DNA from 3 places in the Aurantimonas sp. A3-2-R12 genome. Region 2 is predicted to be linked to each of the others. Evidence: riboswitches for the same ligand, from Rfam matches in the RefSeq annotation. Region 2 holds a riboswitch; each other region holds the start of a gene.
What was found. A riboswitch is a leader RNA that binds a small molecule or an ion and turns the genes downstream of it on or off. The one in region 2 is predicted to bind thiamine pyrophosphate.

Region 1: it holds a riboswitch for thiamine pyrophosphate, as region 2 does, so the genes downstream of both, thiB (thiamine ABC transporter substrate binding subunit) here and thiC (phosphomethylpyrimidine synthase ThiC) in region 2, are expected to answer to the same signal.
Region 3: it holds a riboswitch for thiamine pyrophosphate, as region 2 does, so the genes downstream of both, VSX60_RS19605 (YkoF family thiamine/hydroxymethylpyrimidine-binding protein) here and thiC (phosphomethylpyrimidine synthase ThiC) in region 2, are expected to answer to the same signal.

What each region holds. Positions count from the first base shown of each region.
Region 1 covers NZ_JAYXIH010000007.1:108,561-115,254, reverse strand. Annotated here, with positions in the region: gene VSX60_RS05970 (M48 family metalloprotease) at 127-1,650, opposite strand; gene VSX60_RS05965 (thiamine ABC transporter ATP-binding protein) at 1,845-2,582, opposite strand; gene thiP (thiamine/thiamine pyrophosphate ABC transporter permease) at 2,579-4,204, opposite strand; gene thiB (thiamine ABC transporter substrate binding subunit) at 4,260-5,282, opposite strand; TPP riboswitch at 5,331-5,429, opposite strand; gene VSX60_RS05950 (thiamine diphosphokinase) at 5,552-6,190, shown strand; gene VSX60_RS05945 (HlyD family type I secretion periplasmic adaptor subunit) at 6,207-6,694, opposite strand, start outside.
Region 2 covers NZ_JAYXIH010000032.1:41,581-48,274, forward strand. Annotated here, with positions in the region: gene VSX60_RS15965 (carbohydrate ABC transporter permease) at 1-426, shown strand, start outside; gene VSX60_RS15970 (carbohydrate ABC transporter permease) at 498-1,343, shown strand; TPP riboswitch at 1,435-1,552, shown strand; gene thiC (phosphomethylpyrimidine synthase ThiC) at 1,704-3,533, shown strand; gene VSX60_RS15980 (FAD-dependent oxidoreductase) at 3,538-4,515, shown strand; gene thiS (sulfur carrier protein ThiS) at 4,512-4,709, shown strand; gene VSX60_RS15990 (thiazole synthase) at 4,721-5,491, shown strand; gene VSX60_RS15995 (thiamine phosphate synthase) at 5,518-6,162, shown strand; gene thiD (bifunctional hydroxymethylpyrimidine kinase/phosphomethylpyrimidine kinase) at 6,159-6,694, shown strand, end outside.
Region 3 covers NZ_JAYXIH010000053.1:4,845-11,538, forward strand. Annotated here, with positions in the region: partial or broken gene VSX60_RS19590 (P-type ATPase) at 1-600, shown strand, start outside; partial or broken gene VSX60_RS19595 (IS3 family transposase) at 649-1,918, shown strand; AL1L pseudoknot at 933-1,087, shown strand; partial or broken gene VSX60_RS19600 (IS5/IS1182 family transposase) at 1,958-2,065, shown strand; TPP riboswitch at 2,332-2,438, shown strand; gene VSX60_RS19605 (YkoF family thiamine/hydroxymethylpyrimidine-binding protein) at 2,428-3,039, shown strand; gene VSX60_RS19610 (ABC transporter permease) at 3,079-3,846, shown strand; gene VSX60_RS19615 (ABC transporter ATP-binding protein) at 3,833-4,567, shown strand; gene VSX60_RS19620 (ABC transporter substrate-binding protein) at 4,572-5,552, shown strand; gene VSX60_RS22640 (LLM class flavin-dependent oxidoreductase) at 5,549-5,959, shown strand; gene VSX60_RS19635 (C69 family dipeptidase) at 6,078-6,694, opposite strand, start outside.

The sequences.
Region 1 (6,694 bases), on a different contig from region 2:
TCGTGTGGGCGCTTATAGGAAGGGTGGGGGGCAAAAGTCAATCGGCCGATGGCGCCTTCAAAGTGCGTCGCGCAACATGGCCGACGCGACGCCAAGGGCTTCATGGCTACGCCGTCGCCTCCGACACTATTCCGTGACGATCTTGTAGCGCCCTCCCGCGCGGACCTCTTCCCGGCCCTCAAGGCCGTTCAAAAGACGGAACATCTGCGATTTGCGGTCGACGCCGACCATGCGAGTCGCCAACCTTTCGGCCGTGTCTCCCGCCGCAGCCGTCACGATCCGTATTCGCAGGGGCTTGAGCGCGGCCTTTTCCGAGGCGCTGAGCAAACGAAAGGAACTGGCGACACGATCGGCGACGGTGCCGACGGAAGCCGCGGACGCGGCCTGGACGGCCGTCAGGAACCGATAGACCTGGCCGCCCACGCGAATGATCGTCACCTCAAAGGCGTACTCGCCCCCGCGCGCCCGCGCCGAAACCGCGTCCAGATTGCCGATCCGCCGTTTGCGGATGGTCGATGGATCAAGTCCGCCGATCCAGCCGCTGTTGACGTAATCGACGAGGCTGGTGGTTGCCGGCAGGGCCACACCATCGAACCGAATCGCGGTGTCGCCCGGCCCCGTCGCCATAACCGCTTCGGCGGTATTGTCGATAAGAAAGCCATCGGGAACCTCGAAGGTGATGCCGAGGCCGGGATGATAGAAACGCCGCTCGCGCACGTAACCTTCGGCAGCCGAGTCCCCGAACAGCATCCCGTTGATGCCCGACAGATACCGGTCGCGGTCGGTCGCGCCCGTACCGGACGGGCCATATTGGCGCGCGTGACGCGCGGCGAGGTCGATGCGTTGCGGCGCCGACGGATGCGAGGCGAGAAAATCGAGATTGGGATCGTTGGCCTGAAAGGCATTCCGGATCTTGGAATAGGAATCCATCGCACCCAGGAAGCGCGAAGCCGCAAACGGGTCGTACCCGGCGCGGGCGACGTGGCGGATCCCGAGCACATCGGCCTGTAATTCCTGCTTGCGCGAGAACTGAGCGAGATTCAGCCGATTGCGGGCGAGTGCGATCTCCCCGGCCGGCTCGCTGGCCAGAACTTCGTTCACGACGCGGCTGGCGATCTCGGCCGCCTGCTCGCGCTGCTGGCGCTCGATGCCGTGATTGGCGGTGACATGGCCCATCTCGTGACCGATCACGGCGGCCACTTCAGCGGAATCGTTGGCCAGCGCCAGCAGACCGCGGGTCACATAGACGTAGCCGCCCGGCAGCGCGAAGGCGTTGACGTTCGGAGAATTCAGAACGGTAATTCGGTAGGCGCGGTTCGGATCCTCCGTCACCGCCTGAAGCTTGCCGACGACCGTCGCCAGGGTTCGTTCGAGTTTCGGATCGGAATAGGCGCCACCATACGCCGCCAGGATCTTCGGATGCTGCGCCCGTCCGATGACCGACTGCGGGTCGCCCTGCTGGATGTTTTCGAAGGTGATCGGCTGGCGCGTCGCCGCATAGCCGGACTTGGCGTCGCGGCCGACATCGCCGGCCAGACCGTCCAGGCTCGCCTCCAACGACGTACACGCGCCAACCGCCATCAACGCGGCCAACGCCGCGCCGCGAAGCGCCGCGCGTGTCACACGCCTTGCGGACCAGACCCCGGACATCATTTCCATCGGTGCGATCACCGCCCCCGCCAATATGCCGCAGAAATTCAGCTCTGCCCTGTTCGCACAAGACCCTTAGCCGAAACGCCACGCTCCGCGGAAGGATCGATCCGCAACACGACGTCGCAAATCCGCGGCGCGCCCCCTCATCATGGATGCCTTCCCGGCTAACAAGCAAATTTGCCGGAAATGCGTCATGAATCAGAAACCTTTGTGCCGAGATAGCGGGCGACACGCGGATCGGTCCGGCCCGACAGGATCGCGCGCGTCGGCCCCACCGCGAGCACCACGCCTCGATCGAGGAATGCGACGCGATCGGCGTGGTCGGCCGCGTCGTCCGGATGATGGGTCACCATCACCACGGTCATGGGACGCGGCGCGCGTTCCGCACGAAGCGTCTTCAGCATCCCCAGCATTTCCTTGCGCAGCGCTGGCCCCAGCGCCGCAAAGGGCTCGTCGAGCAGCAGCAGCGGACGATCGCGGAGGAAAGCGCGAGCGAGCGCGACGCGCTGGCGTTCGCCGCCGGACATCGCGGCGGGACGACGGGCTTCGAAACCCGCAAGGCCGACGGCCTCCAGCGCCTCCAAGACGCGGCGCCGGTCGTCCTCGGACAGGTGAAGATTCGGGGCGATGCCGAGCGCGACGTTACGAAACACGTCGAGATGGGGGAACAGATTGTTCTCCTGAAAGACGATGCTGAGCGGCCGCTCGGCGGGGGCGACCCCGCTCATGTCGGAGCCGGCGATGCCGACCCGTCCCGAATCGGGGGTCGCGAAACCGGCCGCCAGATCGAGCAGCGTCGACTTTCCCGCGCCGCTCGGGCCGATCACCGCCAGCCATTCGCCCTCGATCACCTTGAGATCGAACCGCATGTCGCTGCCCTCATAGGCCAGGCGAACGTCTTCGAAGGATAAGGCCGGCACCTCGCTCATCGCTTTTCTCCCGCGCCTGCCAGCCCGCGCTCGGCCAGCACCATCAGGCCGAGGCACAAAATTCCGAGAATCAGCGCCAGACCGGCCGCGTCGCTGGTGCGATAGCTCCCCATGCGCTGCAACAGCAGATAGGGCAGCGTGACGAGGTCCTGGTTGCCGAACAGGGCGATCGCGCCGAGATCGCCGAGCGAAATCGCCAGCGCGAAGGCGAAGGCGAGGCCGAGCGCGGGACGCATGGCCGGCCAATCGACGAAGCGCAGCCGCGACAGGCCGGCGAGCCCCAGACTGTCCGCCAGTCGCCCGGTCGCCTGATTGGCGGCGGCCAGCGCCGGCCCGACGATCCGCACGATGAACGGCACGGCCATGGCGGCGTTGGTGGCGACGACGACATAAGGCGCGGCGGCGAAGACGTCGGTGACCTCACGCAACGCCAGAAACCAGCCGGCTCCGACGACGATCGGCGGCACCACGAGAACGAGGCTGGCGGCCGTCTCCAGCCCCTTGCGCGCCGTGTCTCGCCCACGACGAGCCCCGGACGGCGCGCCGCGCAAGGCTTCGAGGGCGAGGATCACCAGGACCGAGATGACAAGCGCCAGCGATGCCGCGGCAAGGGCGATGACCAGGCTGGTCAGCGCCGCGCGCCGGACCGCCGGATCGACGGCGAGCGAGACGAGGTCCGCCTGCAATCCGCGCACCAGAACCGCGACGAAGGGCGACAGGACGAAGGCTACTCCGAGCGACAGGATCGCGGCATCCATCGCCGCCCTCGCCCGGCTCGGCCGGTCGTAGCGCAGCGCCCGGCCGCCGAGCCCGAAACCAGCCGCGACATCGCCGCCGAGCCGGGTCGCGAACCACAGGATGATGGCGGTCAGGGCGATTTGCAGGAGCGACAGCGCGATCGCCCGGCCGGGATCGAACTCATAGCGAAGCGCCTGATAGATCGCGACTTCCAGCGTCGTCGCGCGGGGTCCGCCGCCGAGGACGAGGACGAGCGTGAAGCTCGTCACACAGAGCATGAAGACGAGGCTGGCGGCCGCCGGCAGGCTGGCGCGGATCGCCGGCCATTCGAGCAGCCGGAAGGTGGCGAGCGGCGTCAGGGACAATTGCCCGGCGAGCTTCCAGCTTTCGGCCGGCACGCGATCCAGCGCCGCCACCATCAGCCGCGCGGCCAGCGGCAGGTTGAAGAAGACATGGGCGATCAGTATGCCGGCAAGCCCATAGACGTCGAGGCGCGGCAGCCCGATCGCGGCGAAGGCGCCGGACAGCACGCCGTTGCGACCCCAGATCGTGATAATGGCCAGCGCCCCGACGAGAACCGGCAGCGCCTGCGGCAAGAGGAACAGCCGCAGCACCGCCCGGCGTCCGGGAAAGCGGGCGCGGTGGAGCGCGGCGGCCAGCGGCACCGCGCCGGCAAGTGACAAGAGCGTCGACAGCGCCGCCTGCTCCAGGGTGAAGAGCACGACGCCCCGGATATAGCGGTCGGCGAAGAGCGCCGGCAGATCGGGCACGGCACCCGTCGCCGCGAGCAGGAACACGAAAGCGCCGCCGAGAAAGACGATCAGGACCGCGGCGGCGGCAAAGCCGAGGCCGATGCGAAGGGTCCGGTCGGTGGCGCCGGTCATGGCCGCGCGCGCGAGCGAGCCCCGCCGCGCCGTCCACCGCGGACGCCCAGGCGCATCAGCGGCCGATCGCCTCGAGCCATTCCTGCGTCCAGGCCTTGCGGTTCGCCGCAACCGTCTCGGGATCGATGAACAGCGGCGTCTCCACCTTGACCAACCGGTCGAACGCCTCCGGCATTTCGATGCCGTCGATCACCGGCAGCGTCCAGTTGGTGGTCGGAATGATCGACTGGATTTCGGGGGTCAGCATGAATTTTAGGAATTGGCGCGCCAGATCCGGCTGATCGGCGTTCTTGAGCAGGCCCGCGACCTCGATCTGGAGATACTGGCCTTCCGAAAAGGCCGCGGCCTGATAGCGCTCGGAGCCTTCCTCGACCATGTGATAGGCCGGCGATGTCGTATAGCTCAGCACCAGCGGCACCTCGCCATTGGTGAACAGGCCATAGGCCTCGCTCCAGCCGGGCGTGACAGTCAGAATGCGGTCGGAGAGCTTTGCCCATTTGGCTTTCGCCTCCTCGCCATAGACCGCTTTCATCCATAAAAGCAGGCCGAGGCCCGGGGTCGAGGTCCGCGCGTCCTCGATGGCGATCTTCTGCTCGGAATCGCCGGACACGAGGTCGTCGAGGCTCTTCGGCGGATTGTCGATAGCCTCGGTGTCGTAGACGACGGCGAGATAGGAATAGTCGTAGGGCACGAAGACCGGATCGGAAAAGCCCGTCGGCACCGTCAGCTTGGACAGATCGACGCCGCTGTCGGCGAACAGGCCCGTCGCCTTGGCTTCGGGAATGAGGTCGGAGGTCAGCCCGAGAGCGATGTCGGCGTCGCTCGTCTCGCCCTCCAGCTTCAGCCGGTTGAGGATCGCGACCCCATCCTCCAGGCCGACGAACTTCAGGTCGCAATCGCAGACGGCCTCGAACGCCGCCTCGATCTTAGGCCCCGGACCCCATTCGGGCGTGAAGCTTTCATAGGTATAGATGGTGAGCGTCGGCTTGGCGTCCTGCGCCACGGCGGGAGTCACGAAAGTGGACAGCGCGGCGAGGACAGCGGCGCCAGACAAAAGTTGCGAACGGATGGGAGTCATGGCGGGGCCTTTCGATGCCGCGACGTCGGAAGAGCCGCGCCGCGAGGGCCTCGCGAACGCCCGCAATCCCTCCGCCGGTACGATCCGGATCAGGTTCGACGGGTTGGCGCGACGCCTCTCAGCCCGAAGGCACCCCGTGTGAGCTGCCGAAGATTTAGCGGCAAGCTCCGCCACCGGCAAGGGCAACCAGTCCGACGGCCACTGCTTCGAGCGGGTGGACACGTTTTCCCCCTCCCCTTCGCCGCTTCCACGCGCTAGATCACGGCGCCATGCGCTTCACGATCCTTCTTGCCGGCCGCGTCGATCCGACACCCGCCCTTGCTAATGCAGTATCCGGCACGCGAGTGATCGCCGCCGACGACGGAATTCGCCATGCCACGGCGTTGGGGCTCACCCCGGAACTGTGGGTCGGCGATTTCGATTCCAGCCCGGCGATTGCGGCCGGCGAATTCTCCGACATTCCCCGCGAGACCTTTCCGAGCGACAAGGACCAGACCGACGGCGAACTCGCCATCGACGCGGCGGTCGCTCGGGGCGCGAGCCGGCTGCTGCTTGTCGGCGCGCTCGGCGGTCCACGCAGCGACCATACCTTCGCCCATCTCATCCTGGCGCTGCGCTTTGCCGCGCGCGGCCTCGATGTCGAGCTGTTCGACGGCCGTGAGCATGGTTGGCCGCTGTCCCCGGAGCCGCGCCGCTTCGATCTGACCCCCGGCGCGCAATTCTCGATCCTGAAATTCTCGGATCTGTCGGGACTGACAGTCGTGGGCGCGAAATGGCCGCTGGCCGATGTCGACGTGCCGTTCCATTCGATCCTGACCCAATCGAACGAGGCGCTCGGCGAGATCGTCGTCGGGTTGCAGGAGGGCTCAGCGATGCTGATCGCCCAGGCCGACCCCACGGTGCGGTGAGGCGATGCCGAGCGGTTCAATCCTCCCGGAAGGCCCTTGAGAAACTGTCGGTGATGGGCCTGGCGAGATATTCCAGGAAGGTGCGCTCGCCGGTCGCGATATAGGCCTCCACCGGCATGCCCGGATAAATCTGGTCGCGGCTGATTTCGGGTGGCAGGTCGTCGATCATGCTGAGCCGGGCGGTGTAGTAGGGTTGCCGGGTGGTCTGGTCGATCAGCCGGTCGGCGGAAAGATAGGTGACCTTCGCCTCCACGGTCGGCGTGGTGCGCGTATTGAGCGCGCTGAACCGCAGCCGGGCCCTTTGTCCGAGCGAGATGACGTCGACATCCTGCGGCGAGACCCGAGCCTCGATGAGGAGATCTTCGCCGGTCGGCAGGAGTTCGAGGAGCTGATCGCCAGGCCCCACTACGCTGCCGGAGGCATTCACGCTCATCTTGATGATGATCCCATCGCTCGGCGAACGAACGATGATGCGATCGAGCACATCCTCGGCCGACCGCAGCT
Region 2 (6,694 bases):
CGCGCCTCGGTCATCGCGGCCAATGTCTGGCGCGGCATTCCGTTCGTGGCGATCTCGCTGCTCGCGGGGCTGCAGACGATCCCGCAATCGCTGAACGAGGCCGCGGCGCTCGACGGCGCGACGCCGTGGCAGCGTTTCACCAAGATCACCCTGCCGCTGCTGACGCCTATCATCGCCGTGGTGATGACCTTCTCGGTGCTGTTCACCTTCACCGATTTCCAGCTGATCTACGTCTTGACGCGCGGCGGCCCGGTCAACGCGACGCATCTGATGGCGACGCTCTCGTTCCAGCGCGCCATTCCCGGCGGCCAGCTCGGTGAGGGCGCGGCGATCGCCGTCGCCATGATTCCTTTCCTGCTCGCCGCGATCCTGTTCTCGTTCTTCGGGCTGCAGCGACGCAAATGGCAGCAGGGCGCGGCCGATTGAGGAGATATGACCCCGTGAGCCAAGAAACGCTTCCCGGCCGCACCGTCGCCGTGCATGACGACACCGAAGGCATGCAGCAGTTCAACTCGCTGCCGCGCCGCATCCTCGTGGTCTATCTGCCCTTGGCGGTGTTCGTGTTCGTGCTGCTGTTCCCATTCTACTGGATGGCGATCACGGCGGTAAAACCGAACCACCAGCTGACCAACTATACCGACTATAGCCCGTTCTGGGTGGTCAAGCCGACGCTCGAGCATATCCGCTTCCTGCTCTTCGAGACCTCCTATCCGGGCTGGCTGTGGAACACCATGCTGGTCTCCGTTGCCTCGACGGCGATTGCGCTGGCCGCCTCGGTCTTCGCCGCCTACGCGATCGAACGGGTGCGCTTCACCGGCGCGCGGGTCACCGGTCTGTTGATCTTTCTCGCTTATCTCGTGCCGCCGTCGATCCTGTTCATTCCGCTCGCCTTCATCGTTTTCAATGTCGGCATCTTCGATTCCCGGCTGGCGCTGATCCTGACCTATCCGACCTTCCTCATCCCGTTCTGCACCTGGCTGCTGATGGGCTATTTCCGCACCATCCCCTTCGAGCTGGAAGAGAGCGCGCTGGTGGACGGGGCGACGCGCTGGCAGATCCTGACCAAGGTGGTGCTGCCTTTGGCCGTGCCCGGCCTGATCTCCGCCGGCATCTTCGCCTTCACGCTGTCCTGGAACGAGTTCATCTACGCGCTGACCTTCATCTCCTCGTCGGAGAACAAGACAATCCCGGTCGGCGTGCTGACCGAGCTTGTGCGCGGCGACATCTACGAATGGGGGGCGCTGATGGCCGGGGCTCTGCTCGGCTCGCTCCCCGTCGTCATCCTCTACTCCTTCTTCGTCGACTATTACGTCTCGTCGATGACCGGCGCGGTGAAGGAATAGGCGCTTCCGCGGTGCTTTCACGACATTTGGCGGTCCGGTCTCCAGGTCGGCGCAGATCGCCGTTGACTTTGGCCGCTGAATTGATAGCGTTTGCTCGTCCAAGGGGAGTTCCGGCAAGGAACTGAGAGGCCGACGGCTCAAGAAGCGCGCGGCGACCCTACGAACCTGATCCAGTTGACACTGGCGTAGGGATGGAGTGAGCCGCTTCCCGATCCGTTTTCCCCTTTGACGACCCGCCGCCTACGCGGCGCGTTCTCTGGCGACGACAATCGGGGAAGAGGCATCGGGAAACCCCGGTGTGAAGCGGCCCAATCTTACCCAAACCGCGGAACTGGATCTCCTTGTCGAACAGGAGAGCCTATGAACGCCCAGACTCCCACCGTTATTGCCCCCACCGTGACCAGCGGCCCGCTGCCAGCATCCCGCAAGATCTGGCGCGCCGGTACGCTCCACCCCGAAGTCCGCGTCCCGATGCGCGAGATCTCCGTGCATCCGACCGCCGGCGAGCCGCCGGTCACTGTCTATGATTCCTCCGGTCCCTATACGGACGACACGGCAACAACCGATATCGCCGCCGGCCTTCCCCGCAAGCGGCGCGATTGGACGCTCGCGGCCGGAGACGTCGAGGACTATGCCGGCCGGGTGGTCCGGCCGGAAGACAATGGCGTTACCTCCGACGCCAAGCGCGTTCCGACCTTTCCTGTCTCCCATGCACCGCTGCGGGCGAAGAGCGGCAAGGCCGTCACCCAGATCGCCTATGCCCGCGCCGGCATCGTCACTCCGGAAATGGAGTTCGTCGCGATCCGCGAGAATCTCGGGCGCGAGCAGGCCAAGGCCCAGCTGGAGCGGGACGGTCATCCCTTTTCCGCCACCATCCCCGATTTCATCACCCCCGAATGGGTGCGCGACGAGGTGGCGTCGGGCCGGGCGATCATTCCTGCCAACATCAACCATCCCGAACTCGAGCCGATGGCGATCGGGCGCAATTTCCTGGTCAAGATCAACGCCAATATCGGCAATTCGGCCGTGACCTCGTCGATGGCCGAAGAGGTCGAGAAGATGGTCTGGTCGATCCGCTGGGGCGCCGACACGGTCATGGACCTGTCGACCGGCCGCAACATCCACGACATCCGCGAGTGGATCATCCGCAATGCGCCGGTGCCGATCGGCACCGTGCCGCTCTACCAGGCGCTGGAGAAGGTCGACGGGATCGCCGAGAATCTGACCTGGGAGGTCTATCGCGACACGCTGATCGAGCAGGCCGAGCAGGGCGTCGACTATTTCACCATCCATGCCGGCGTGCGGCTGCGTCACATCCCGCTCACCGTCGAGCGGGTCACCGGCATCGTCTCTCGCGGCGGCTCGATCATGGCCAAATGGTGCCTGCACCACCACAAGGAGAGCTTCCTCTACGAGCATTTCGAGGAAATCTGCGACATCTGCCGGATGTACGACGTGTCCTTCTCGCTCGGCGACGGCCTGCGTCCGGGCTCGATCGCCGACGCCAACGACAAGGCACAGTTCGCCGAACTGGAAACGCTCGGCGAACTGACGCAGATCGCCTGGGCCAAGGACTGTCAGGTGATGATCGAGGGCCCCGGCCATGTGCCGATGCACAAGATCAAGGAAAACGTCGATCTGCAGATGAAGGTCTGCGGCGAGGCGCCGTTCTATACGCTCGGGCCCTTGGTCACCGATATCGCGCCGGGCTACGACCACATCACCAGCGGCATCGGCGCGGCGATGATCGGCTGGTTCGGCACGGCGATGCTCTGTTACGTGACGCCGAAGGAGCATCTGGGCCTGCCCGACCGCGACGACGTCAAGGTCGGGGTGATCACCTACAAGATCGCAGCCCACGCCGCCGATCTCGCCAAGGGTCACCCGGCCTCGCAGCTGCGCGACGACGCGCTGTCGCGGGCCCGATTCGAGTTTCGCTGGGAGGACCAGTTCAACCTCTCGCTGGATCCGGAAACGGCGCGCTCGCTGCACGACGAGACGCTGCCCAAGGAGGCGCACAAGACGGCGCATTTCTGCTCCATGTGCGGCCCGAAATTCTGCTCCATGAAGATCTCCCACGATATCCGCGCCGAGGCGCAGAAAGAGGGGATGGAGGAGATGGCCCGCAAATACCGTGAGGGCGGCGATCTTTATATGCCGGCGAACGCGGCCGGCGAAGCGGCGGAGTAGGCCGATGCAGATCGCGGTTCTCGGCGCCGGTGTCGCGGGGCTGGCCTCCGCCACCGTGCTCGCCGAGCGGGGTGCTTCGGTGACGGTGTTCGAGCGTGGCGCCGCCATCGGGGAGGGCGCGGCGTCGCGTCTCGCCGGCGCCATGCTGGCGCCGTGGTGCGAGCGCGAAAGCGCCGAGCCCGAGGTGGTCCGGCTCGGCGCCGGCGCCGCCGACTGGTGGGCGGCCCGCGTCCCCGGTGTGGCGCGGCAGGGCAGCCTGGTCCTGGCGCCGCCGCGCGACCGGGCGGAGCTCGACCGTTTTGCCCGGCGCACCGACCATTTCGACCGTGTCGGGGCAGAGGAGATCGCCGAGCTCGAGCCCAGCCTCGCCGGGCGGTTCCAGGCAGGGCTGCTGTTTGCCGAAGAGGCGCATCTGTGCCCGCGCTGCGCCTTGAAGGCGCTGGCCCGGCGGCTGGAGGGGATGGGGGTCGCATTCCATTTCGGTGAGGACGGGCGCGCTGCGTCCGCGGGCCTCGAAACGGTCATCGATTGCCGTGGCTTTGCCGCCCGCGAGGCCTTGCCGGAGCTGCGCGGCGTGCGCGGCGAGATGGTGCTGCTGCGGACGGCGGAGGTGATGCTGTCGCGGCCGGTCCGTCTCCTGCATCCGCGTCAGCCGATTTACGTCGTGCCGCGTGTGGACGGCATCTTCATGGTTGGCGCGACGATGATCGAGAGCGAAAACCGGGGCGCGATCACGCTGCGCTCGGCGGTCGAGCTTTTGTCGGCCGCCTACGCGCTGCACCCGGCTTTCGCCGAGGCGGAGATCCTCGAGACCGGCGTCGGGATTCGGCCGGCCTTTCCCGACAACCTGCCACGGGTGACGCGGCAGGGACGGGTGATCTCGGTCAACGGTCTTTACCGCCACGGATTTCTGCTGGCGCCGGACGTTGCGGGGCGGGCCGCCGATCTCGCGCTCGGCAAGAGCGGGAGGGTCGCCGCATGACGATCAAGCTGAACGGCGAACCGCGCGAGGTCGCGGCGACGACACTCGATGCTCTTCTGGTCGAACTCGGGCTGGCGGACGCGGTCGTCGCCACCGCGCGCAATTGTGATTTCGTGGCGAAAGAGGACCGACCGGCGACACCGGTCGTCGACGGCGATGCGATCGAAATCGTCGCGCCCATGCAGGGAGGCTAGGAGATTTGTCGATGAACATTTACGGACGCCACCACGCCTCGCGGCTGATGCTCGGCACCGCGCTCTATCCGTCGCCGGCGATCATGGCCGATGCGGTGCGCGCCTCCGGAGCGGAACTCGTCACCGTCTCGCTCCGCCGTGAGAGTGCCGGAGCGAAGGCGGGCCAAGGCTTTTGGGACCTGATCCGCGATCTCGGCGTGCAGGTGCTGCCCAATACGGCTGGCTGCCATACGGTGAAGGACGCGGTGACGACCGCGCAGATGGGCCGCGAGATCTTCGACACCACGCTGGTCAAGCTGGAGGTGATCGGCGAGGCCGACACGCTGCAGCCCGATCTCTTCGGCTTGGTCGACGCGGCGCGAATCCTCGTCGCCGAGGGGTTCGAGGTCTTGCCTTATACGACCGAGGACCTCGTCGCCGCCGAACGCTTGATCGAAGCCGGATGCCGCGTCCTCATGCCCTGGGGCGCACCGATCGGCTCGGCCAGGGGCCTCAACAACCGCTATGGGCTGCGCAGCCTCAGGGCGCATTTTCCGGAGGTGACGCTGATCGTCGACGCCGGTCTCGGCGTGCCCTCGCATGCGGCCGAGGCGATGGAACTCGGCTTCGACGGCGTCCTCCTCAACACCGCAATCGCCAAGGCCGGCGATCCGGTCGCGATGGCGCGCGCCTTCGCGCTGGCGGTCGAGGCCGGGCGGCTCGGCTACGAGGCGGGCGCGCTGGAGCCGCGCGACATGGCCGCGCCGTCGACGCCGGTGCTGGGCAGGGCGCTGCTGGCATGAGCGCGACAATGGATGGGGGCACGCGGATCGGGCTCGATCCGTTTTACCTGATCGTCGACGACGCCGACTGGGTCGAGCGGCTGGTGCCGCTTGGCGTCAGACTGGTGCAATTGCGAGCCAAGGCGATGGACGCGCGGCGGCTGCGCGCCGAAATTCGCCGCGCAAGGGACGTGTGCGAGGCCAATGCCTGCCAGCTCGTGGTCAACGACCACTGGCGCCTGGCGATCGAGGAGGGCTGCGATGTCGTCCATCTCGGGCAGGAGGATCTGGCCGATGCCGATCGTGCCGCCATCCGCCGCGCCGGGCTGAAGCTCGGCCTGTCGACCCATGACCGGGTCGAGCTTGCAACCGCGCTTGCGGCCGAGCCCGACTATGTCGCGCTCGGCCCAATCTGGCCGACCATTCTGAAGGCGATGAATTGGGCGCCGCAGACCCCGGCAAAGCTCGCCGCCTGGCGCGCGGCGATCGGCGACATACCACTGGTCGCGATCGGCGGCCTCACTGTCGCGCGGCTCGGTGAGGTGTTCGAGAATGGTGCCGACAGCGCCGCCGTCGTTACCGACATCACCCGAAACGCCGACCCGGAGGGGCGGACCCGCGAATGGATCGCTGCGACCCGGCGCTGGCGCGCGGGCGGAGAGCCCGAAGCGGCAGGGACGGACAGCGCTTGAGCGCCTCGCCTGTGGTGCTGGCGATCGCCGGCTCGGATTCCTCCGGCGGGGCCGGGATCGCCGCCGACATTCGCGCCGCGCATGACCTTGGCGCCACGCTGCGGTTTGCACTCTCGGCGGTGACGGCGCAATCCGACCGTCAGGTGACCGCCATCCATCCGGTTCCGTTGGACATTCTGCGCGAGCAGATCCGGCTGGCGCTGGAGGATGGGGCAGTCGGCGCCATCAAGATCGGTATGCTCGGCTCGGCGGCCACCGTCGAAGCGGTCGCCTCGGCGCTGACTGAATACACTGACCTGCCCGTCGTTATCGATCCGGTCGTGTCGTCGAGTTCCGGCCGCCGGCTTCTCGACGATGCGGCGATGGCGGTCTTCATCGAGCGGATGCTCCCGCGGGCAACCTTGCTGACGCCGAATCTGCCCGAGCTTCAAATTCTGGCGGCGGCGATCTTGGACGCCGCGCCGCCCGCGACGATCTCGGAGCAGGCGGGCGTCCTCCTTGGGGCCGGCACAAAGGCTGTGCTCGTCAAGGG
Region 3 (6,694 bases), on a different contig from region 2:
CTGAACACCGCCCTGCTGACCGTTGCATTCCTTGGCCTTGTCGGGGGGCTCGGCCTGACATTTGCCGATCTGTCGCAACTGGCGGATACGATCTGGGCGGCGGGTATCCTGCCGGTCCTCGCCGCCTTGGTCGTGGAGATCGTCCGGAGTCTGCGGCAAGGCGAGGTCGGGCTGGACATCGTCGCCGCACTGTCGATGTCGGCGGCACTGCTGTTTGGCGAAACGCTCGCGGCGGCGGTCGTGGCGCTGATGTATTCGGGGGGAACCTTCCTTGAAAGCTTCGCCGAGGGTCGCGCCCGACGAGAGATGAGCGATCTTCTCTCTCGTGTGCCTCGCACCGCGACGCGCCACCGCAACGGCGCGCTCGACGACGTGCCCTTGGATGACGTCGAGCCTGGCGATCTTCTGCTGATCCGGCAGGGGGACGTGGCGCCCGTCGACGGCACAGTCGAAAACAGCCGCGCGATGGTCGACCAGTCGGCGCTGACCGGCGAGTCGATGCCCGTGCGTCTGGAGCATGGGCAAGACGTGATGAGCGGTTCGACCAACGCGGGCGAACCTTTCGACCTGCGCGCCAATCGCCGGGCGGCCGACAGCACTGAACCGCCCCGGGTTTCCCGGAGACCTCATTTCCTGAATGGGGTCATGATGACGAAACAGACATCGAAGAGATATTCGCCGGAGGTCCGCGAGCGGGCAGTCCGAATGGTTTTGGAGCATCAAGGCGAACACGCCTCGCAGTGGGAGGCGATATCGTCGATTGCGGCGAAGATCGGCTGTGCCGGCGAGACGCTGCGCAACTGGGTTCGCCGGGCCGAACGCGACCAGGGCGTTCGCGCCGGTCAGACGAGCGATGAGCGCGACCGGATCAAGGCTCTCGAACGAGAGAACCGCGAGTTGCGGCAGGCCAACGAGATCCTGCGTAAGGCATCGGCGTATTTTGCTCAGGCGGAGCTCGACCGCCCGTTCAGACGATGACGACGTTCATCGACAACCATCGTGACGTCTATGGGGTCGAGCCGATCTGCCGTTCGCCATTGTCGCTCGGACCAATGGCGCGACATGGCTCACTCTGCCGATCGCCCCATCGACGTATCACGAGCACGCGGCTCGCAACCGCGATCCTGATCGTCGCCCGGCCCGCGAACGTCGCGACGACGAACTCTGCCAGGATATTCGCCGTGTCTTCGAAGCGAACTTCGGCGTCTACGGCGTTCGCAAGGTTTGGCGCCAGATGAAGCGTGAAGGCATTGATGTCGCCCGCCGCACCGTTGCCCGACTGATGCGAAGCCTTGGCCTGAAGGGCGTCGTTCGCGGCAAGCCGGTGAAGACGACGATCAGCGACAAGGCTACGCCCTGTCCGCTGGACCTGGTGAACCGGCAGTTTCAGGCTGCGTCGCCGAATGCCCTGTGGGTCAGCGATTTTACCTACGTCGCCACCTGGCGTGGCTTCGTTTACGCGGCCTTTGTTATCGACACCTTCGCCCGCCGGATTGTCGGCTGGCGCGTCTCACGAACGGCCCACGCCGACTTCGTCCTCGACGCCCTGGAGCAGGCGCTCCATGACCGGCGGCCCTTCGCCGGCGGTGGCCTCGTGTGCCATTCCGACCGCGGATCCCAATATGTCAGTATTCGCTACACCGAGCGTCTGGCCGAGGCCGGCATCGAACCTTCTGTCGGAAGCGTCGGAGATTCATATGACAACGCCCTGGCCGAAACGATCAACGGCCTGTTCAAGGCCGAAGTAATCCATCGACGCGGCCCGTGGCGAAGCTTCGAAGCGGTCGAGTTCGCCACCCTCGAATGGGTCGACTGGTTCAACAATCGCCGCCTGCTCGAGCCGATCGGAAATATTCCTCCCGCCGAGGCGGAAGCCGCATACTACGCCCAGCTTGAGGCCATGCCGATCGCCGCGTAGAACTCAAACCAAACGGTCTCCGGGAAACCCGGGGCGGTTCAATGCCGCAGGCTGTCCAAAGACTTCGAGAACCTGTCGCGCAGCGCGCTCGCCTTCCTCAAACTGGCGTCTATCCGCTTCATGATGCGAAGGCTCTGTTTGAAATGAATAACTTTCCGGACCGACTCTAACACTACTTTGGGCGATGTCACGTTGTTTCCTTGGCAAGGATCTTTGTGTAGTTGGGGGGGGCATGAGCAGGACCGCGCCGACGTACAAGAAACACCGCTATAGCGGATGACCGCTCGGAGCCCACTATGACTGATGCTGCATCGCACACATTCGGTCGCAGTGCGGCGGGCGCAGTTATTCGAGGCCAGAACGATCCGCCTCGTCTCGAATTGACATTCTGCTGCGACTGGCCACATATCTGCGGACATGGCCAGGGGTGCTCCGTTCGGGGCTGAGATGCGCGAGACCGCGCGAACCCTTCACAGCTGATCCGGGTAATGCCGGCGGAGCGAGGAAACATGTTCATAGGCGCGCAGGTGTCGCTCTATCCGATGACGTCGGAGTTCGTGGACGTAATCACATCGGGGCTCGCCGCTCTAACCCCCTACTACAGTGAGTTGCGGATCGAGACGGACGACATGTCGACCCTGATGGTCGGCGCGCCCGATCCGCTGATCGACGCGATCCGGGATCTGTTTGCTGCCGCCGCGCGGCAGCCCGATCATGTCACGATGCATGTCACCCTGTCGCGGGGATGTTACGGTGAACCCGACGATCCCAGTTGCCGCTGCGAGACGCTGGCGCGCGCACAGGATGAAACCTTCGAGGAGCGAAAGGCTCTGGCGCGGGACGCGGTCGCCGGCGCGCCGGATCTCGGCGTCGGGATCGACGTCCAGTTCTCGCTCTACGTGCTGGGCCAGGACCGCCACATGGACGAGATCTACGGTTGCATCGAGTTTCTGAAAGGCTCGGGCACTTTCCTGAAGTCCAAGAACTTCTGCACGCGGCTGCGCGGCGATGCAGGCGCGGTGTTCGAGACGGTGCGGCAGGCGTTCCTGCGCTTCGGTCCTGCCGAGGGACATGTCACGATCGACCTGACAGCCTCCGTCAACAGCCCCAGCTTCGCCTGACCCCGCCCGTCGCACAGCCGGTTCGCGTCCGGAGACGTCATGCAATCCCTGCGACACATCCTGCCGACAGTGCTGATCGCTTCGGCGCTTCTACTGGCCTGGCAGGTCTATTGCGCGCTTGCCGGGGTCTCACCGCTGGTGCTGCCCGCGCCGACGGACGTGCTGCGATCCCTCATCGTCGAGCGCGCGCGGATCGGGCCCCATGCGCTCAGCACGATCTGGGTCGCCACGCTGGGCTTCTCCACTTCGGTCCTTTTCGCCTTTGCCGCCTCTGTCGCCCTGCATTTCAGCCCTTGGCTCCAGCGCGGCCTGATGCCGCTGCTCGTCGCCAGCCAGACCATTCCGCTCGTCGCACTGGCGCCGCTGATGATCCTGTGGTTCGGCTTCGGGCTGTTGCCCAAGGTGCTTCTGGTCATCCTGGTCACCTTCTTCCCGATCCTCGTGAGCCTGCTGTCGGGCTACGGCCAGGTGCCGCAGGCCTATCTGGATCTCCTGACCTCGATGCGGGCCGGCAAACTCCGCATCTTTCGGCGTGCGACGCTGCCGGTGGCGCGGGCGTCGTTCTTCGCGGGGCTGAGGATTTCGGCCACCTATGCCATTGTCGCGACGATCTTCGCCGAGTATGCCGGCGCGCGGCAAGGGCTCGGGATCTACATCCTCACCGCCAAGAACAGTTTCCGCGCCGATCTCGTGCTTGCCGCCGTCGTCGTCTCGGCCGGCCTGACCCTGCTGCTCCTGGGTGCGCTGCGTCTGATCGAACGACTCACCGCACACGGCCACCGACGAGGGCGCGATGCTGCGGGTTGAGGGGCTGACGGTCCGGGTGGAGGCGCGGACGCTGGTCACGAATTTTTCGTGCGAGCTTCGGGAGGGGCGGATTACCTGCCTGATTGGGCCCTCGGGCTGCGGCAAGACATCCGTGCTCAAATGGCTCGCCGGCATCCTGCCGCCCGGCATCGAGGCAAAGGGCAGGGTCACGCTCGACGGCGCACCGATCCTGCGCCCGCATCCGAGCATCAGCTATCAGCCGCAGAGCGACGCTCTGTTTCCTTGGCTGACCGTCACCGACAACGCGGCGCTCGGGCTCGAGATGGCGGGACTGCCGCGCAGGGCCGCGCGCGAGAAGGTCGCGGACCTGTTCGTCCCGTTCGGGCTGTCGGGATGCGAAGATCTCTATCCCGACCAGGTCTCGGGCGGCATGCGCCAGCGCGCGGCGTTCCTGCGCACGATCGTGCAGGACAGCCGTTTCGTCCTTCTGGACGAGCCGTTCTCGGCTCTGGACGCCGTGACGCGGCTCAGGATGCAGGACTGGCTTTGCGCTCGTCTGGCCGAGACATTGCGCGGTGTCCTGATGGTTACCCACGATCTACACGAGGCTACACAGATGGCCGACCACATCCTCGTCATGTCGGCGCGGCTGGGCCCCCTTGTCGCCGACATCCCCATCACCACCCCCCGCGAGAGGCGGAGCGAAGTGGCGTTGGCCGAAATCCGCACGACCCTCAGAACCCTGCTACTCAAGGAGTGATACGATGATCCGCAATCTGCTGCTCGCAGCCTGCCTGACCCTGCCAATCGCCGCCGAGGCCCGGGAAAAGGTGACCATCGCCCTCGACTGGACGCTGAACACCAACCACGTCGGCCTGATCGTCGCACGCGACCGCGGGTTTTACGACGAGGCCGGGCTGGAGGTGGAGATCCTGCCCTATTCGGACACCAGCTCGACCGCGCTGCTGGCCGCCGATGTCGCGGATTTCGCCTATATGACCTCGCTCGGTTTCATGAGCGCGCGCCCCGCCGGAGCCGACATCATCGCCCTCTGGGCCACGATGCAGCACGAGGCCGGGCGGCTGGTCTACAACAGCGCCAACGAAGCGATCACCCGCCCGGCGGATCTCTCGGGCAAGACCTATGCCGGCTTCGGCAGCGCCTGGGAGGACGCCCTGATCGGGACGATGATCCGCAACGACGGAGGCGAGCCGGTCTATGACACGGTGACGCTGGGCACCGGCGCATACGAGGCGCTGGCGACGGGGCGCGTCGACTTCACGCTCGAGGTCGCGACCTGGGAAGGCGTGAACAGCGAGCTTCTGGGGCGCGAGCAGTCTTCCTTCACCTACGCCGACTACGGCGTCCCCGATCAGCAGAATGGCTACATCGGCACCCGTGCCGAGATCCTGCAGGACGATCCGGAGACGGTGACGGTCTTCATGAAAGCGACGCAGGCCGGATACGAATGGGCGGTCGATCATCCCGAGGAAGCGGCGGAGCTGCTGATCGCCGCCGGCGACTTCCCGAACCCGGAGCTGGTGCGAGGCTCGATGGAGAAGATCGTCGCGGGCGGCTACATGCGGGACAGCAACGTCCCCGTGGGCAAGATCGACGCCGATCGTTTCGCCGAGATGGCGCAATTCCTCTTCGACAGCGGCGTTCTCAAGGACCCGAGCGGCGCACCGCTGGAGTGGCCGGGAGATGTCGCGGACTGGTTCGACCAGAGCTGGATGGACGAGTGATCCTGAATGCGGTCCTGTTTGGGCATGGCAGCCACGAGGCGGCCTGGCGCAGCCCCGGCATGCGCGCCACCGCACCGCTCGAACTGTCGCATTGGCTGAGTTGCGCGCGGGAGGCAGAGGCCGCCGGGTTCGACGGCCTCTTTCTGGGTGACAGCCTCTGCCTGCAGGACCGTCCAGAGCATCATCCGTCCGAGACGCTCGATCCGCTCATGGTACTGGCGGCGCTGGCCGGAGCGACCGATCGGCTGACGCTGATCGGTACCGCCTCGACCAGCTTCAACCATCCCCTTCACCTCGCCCGGCGTTTCCACAAGCCGCACCACGCGGCCGGTGCGCTCGGCCGCGATCAGAGTGGTGCCGGAGCCGCCAAATCCGTCCAGTACGATCTCGCCACGGCGGGTGCCTGAGCATAGTCCAGTACTGATACCTTGATATCAACCATGCCGTCCTCGGAAATCTTGAAATACTCCGCGTGGACCCGCTGACCCGCTGACCCAAAGACCTCGTCCCCGCCCGTGAACCGCGTCACCACACCTGAGGCGGAGCGAGGGGAACGTCGGTCAGGTTCAGATTGTCAGAAGCCCGCAAGGTCACGTAGGCTGCTGCGCTGAGCGCCTTGCAGTCGGCAAGGGCGCGATCGAACCATCTTTCGCTGAACTCTGTCAGCAGGTGTGACGCCAGCGTGCTCTTGCCAGCATCGCAAAGGATCGCAGCGCTCTCCTGAACGGCGGCGAGCTCCTCGCAGATCAGCGCCTCGATATTGCGCCAGTGGCTGCCCACGTCGCCGAGCAGCTTTTCCTGTTCCTGAAAGGCCAGGTGCATCAGCCGCTTGAATTCGTAGGCCGCAGAGTCGGCGGTCTCGATCCCTTGAGGGACGCGCGATACGACTTCTGGGTTCTGGGTCTCTTTCCGGCGATCAAGGAACCGCGCGCTCTCGCCCGAGGTCAGATAGCGGTGCTGACGATAGGCTGGCGGCACCGAGGTCTGACAGAGCCAGACAGGCATCAGTGGGGCAGTAACCGGGCCGACCGGGGCATGCCACATCATCCTCAGTTCGGGATGGGCGGGATGTTCCAGAGGCACGACCTGCCCGTAGCCCGCTGTGTCGCCGGTCAGGCGTTCGGTCGAAATCGACCAGAACA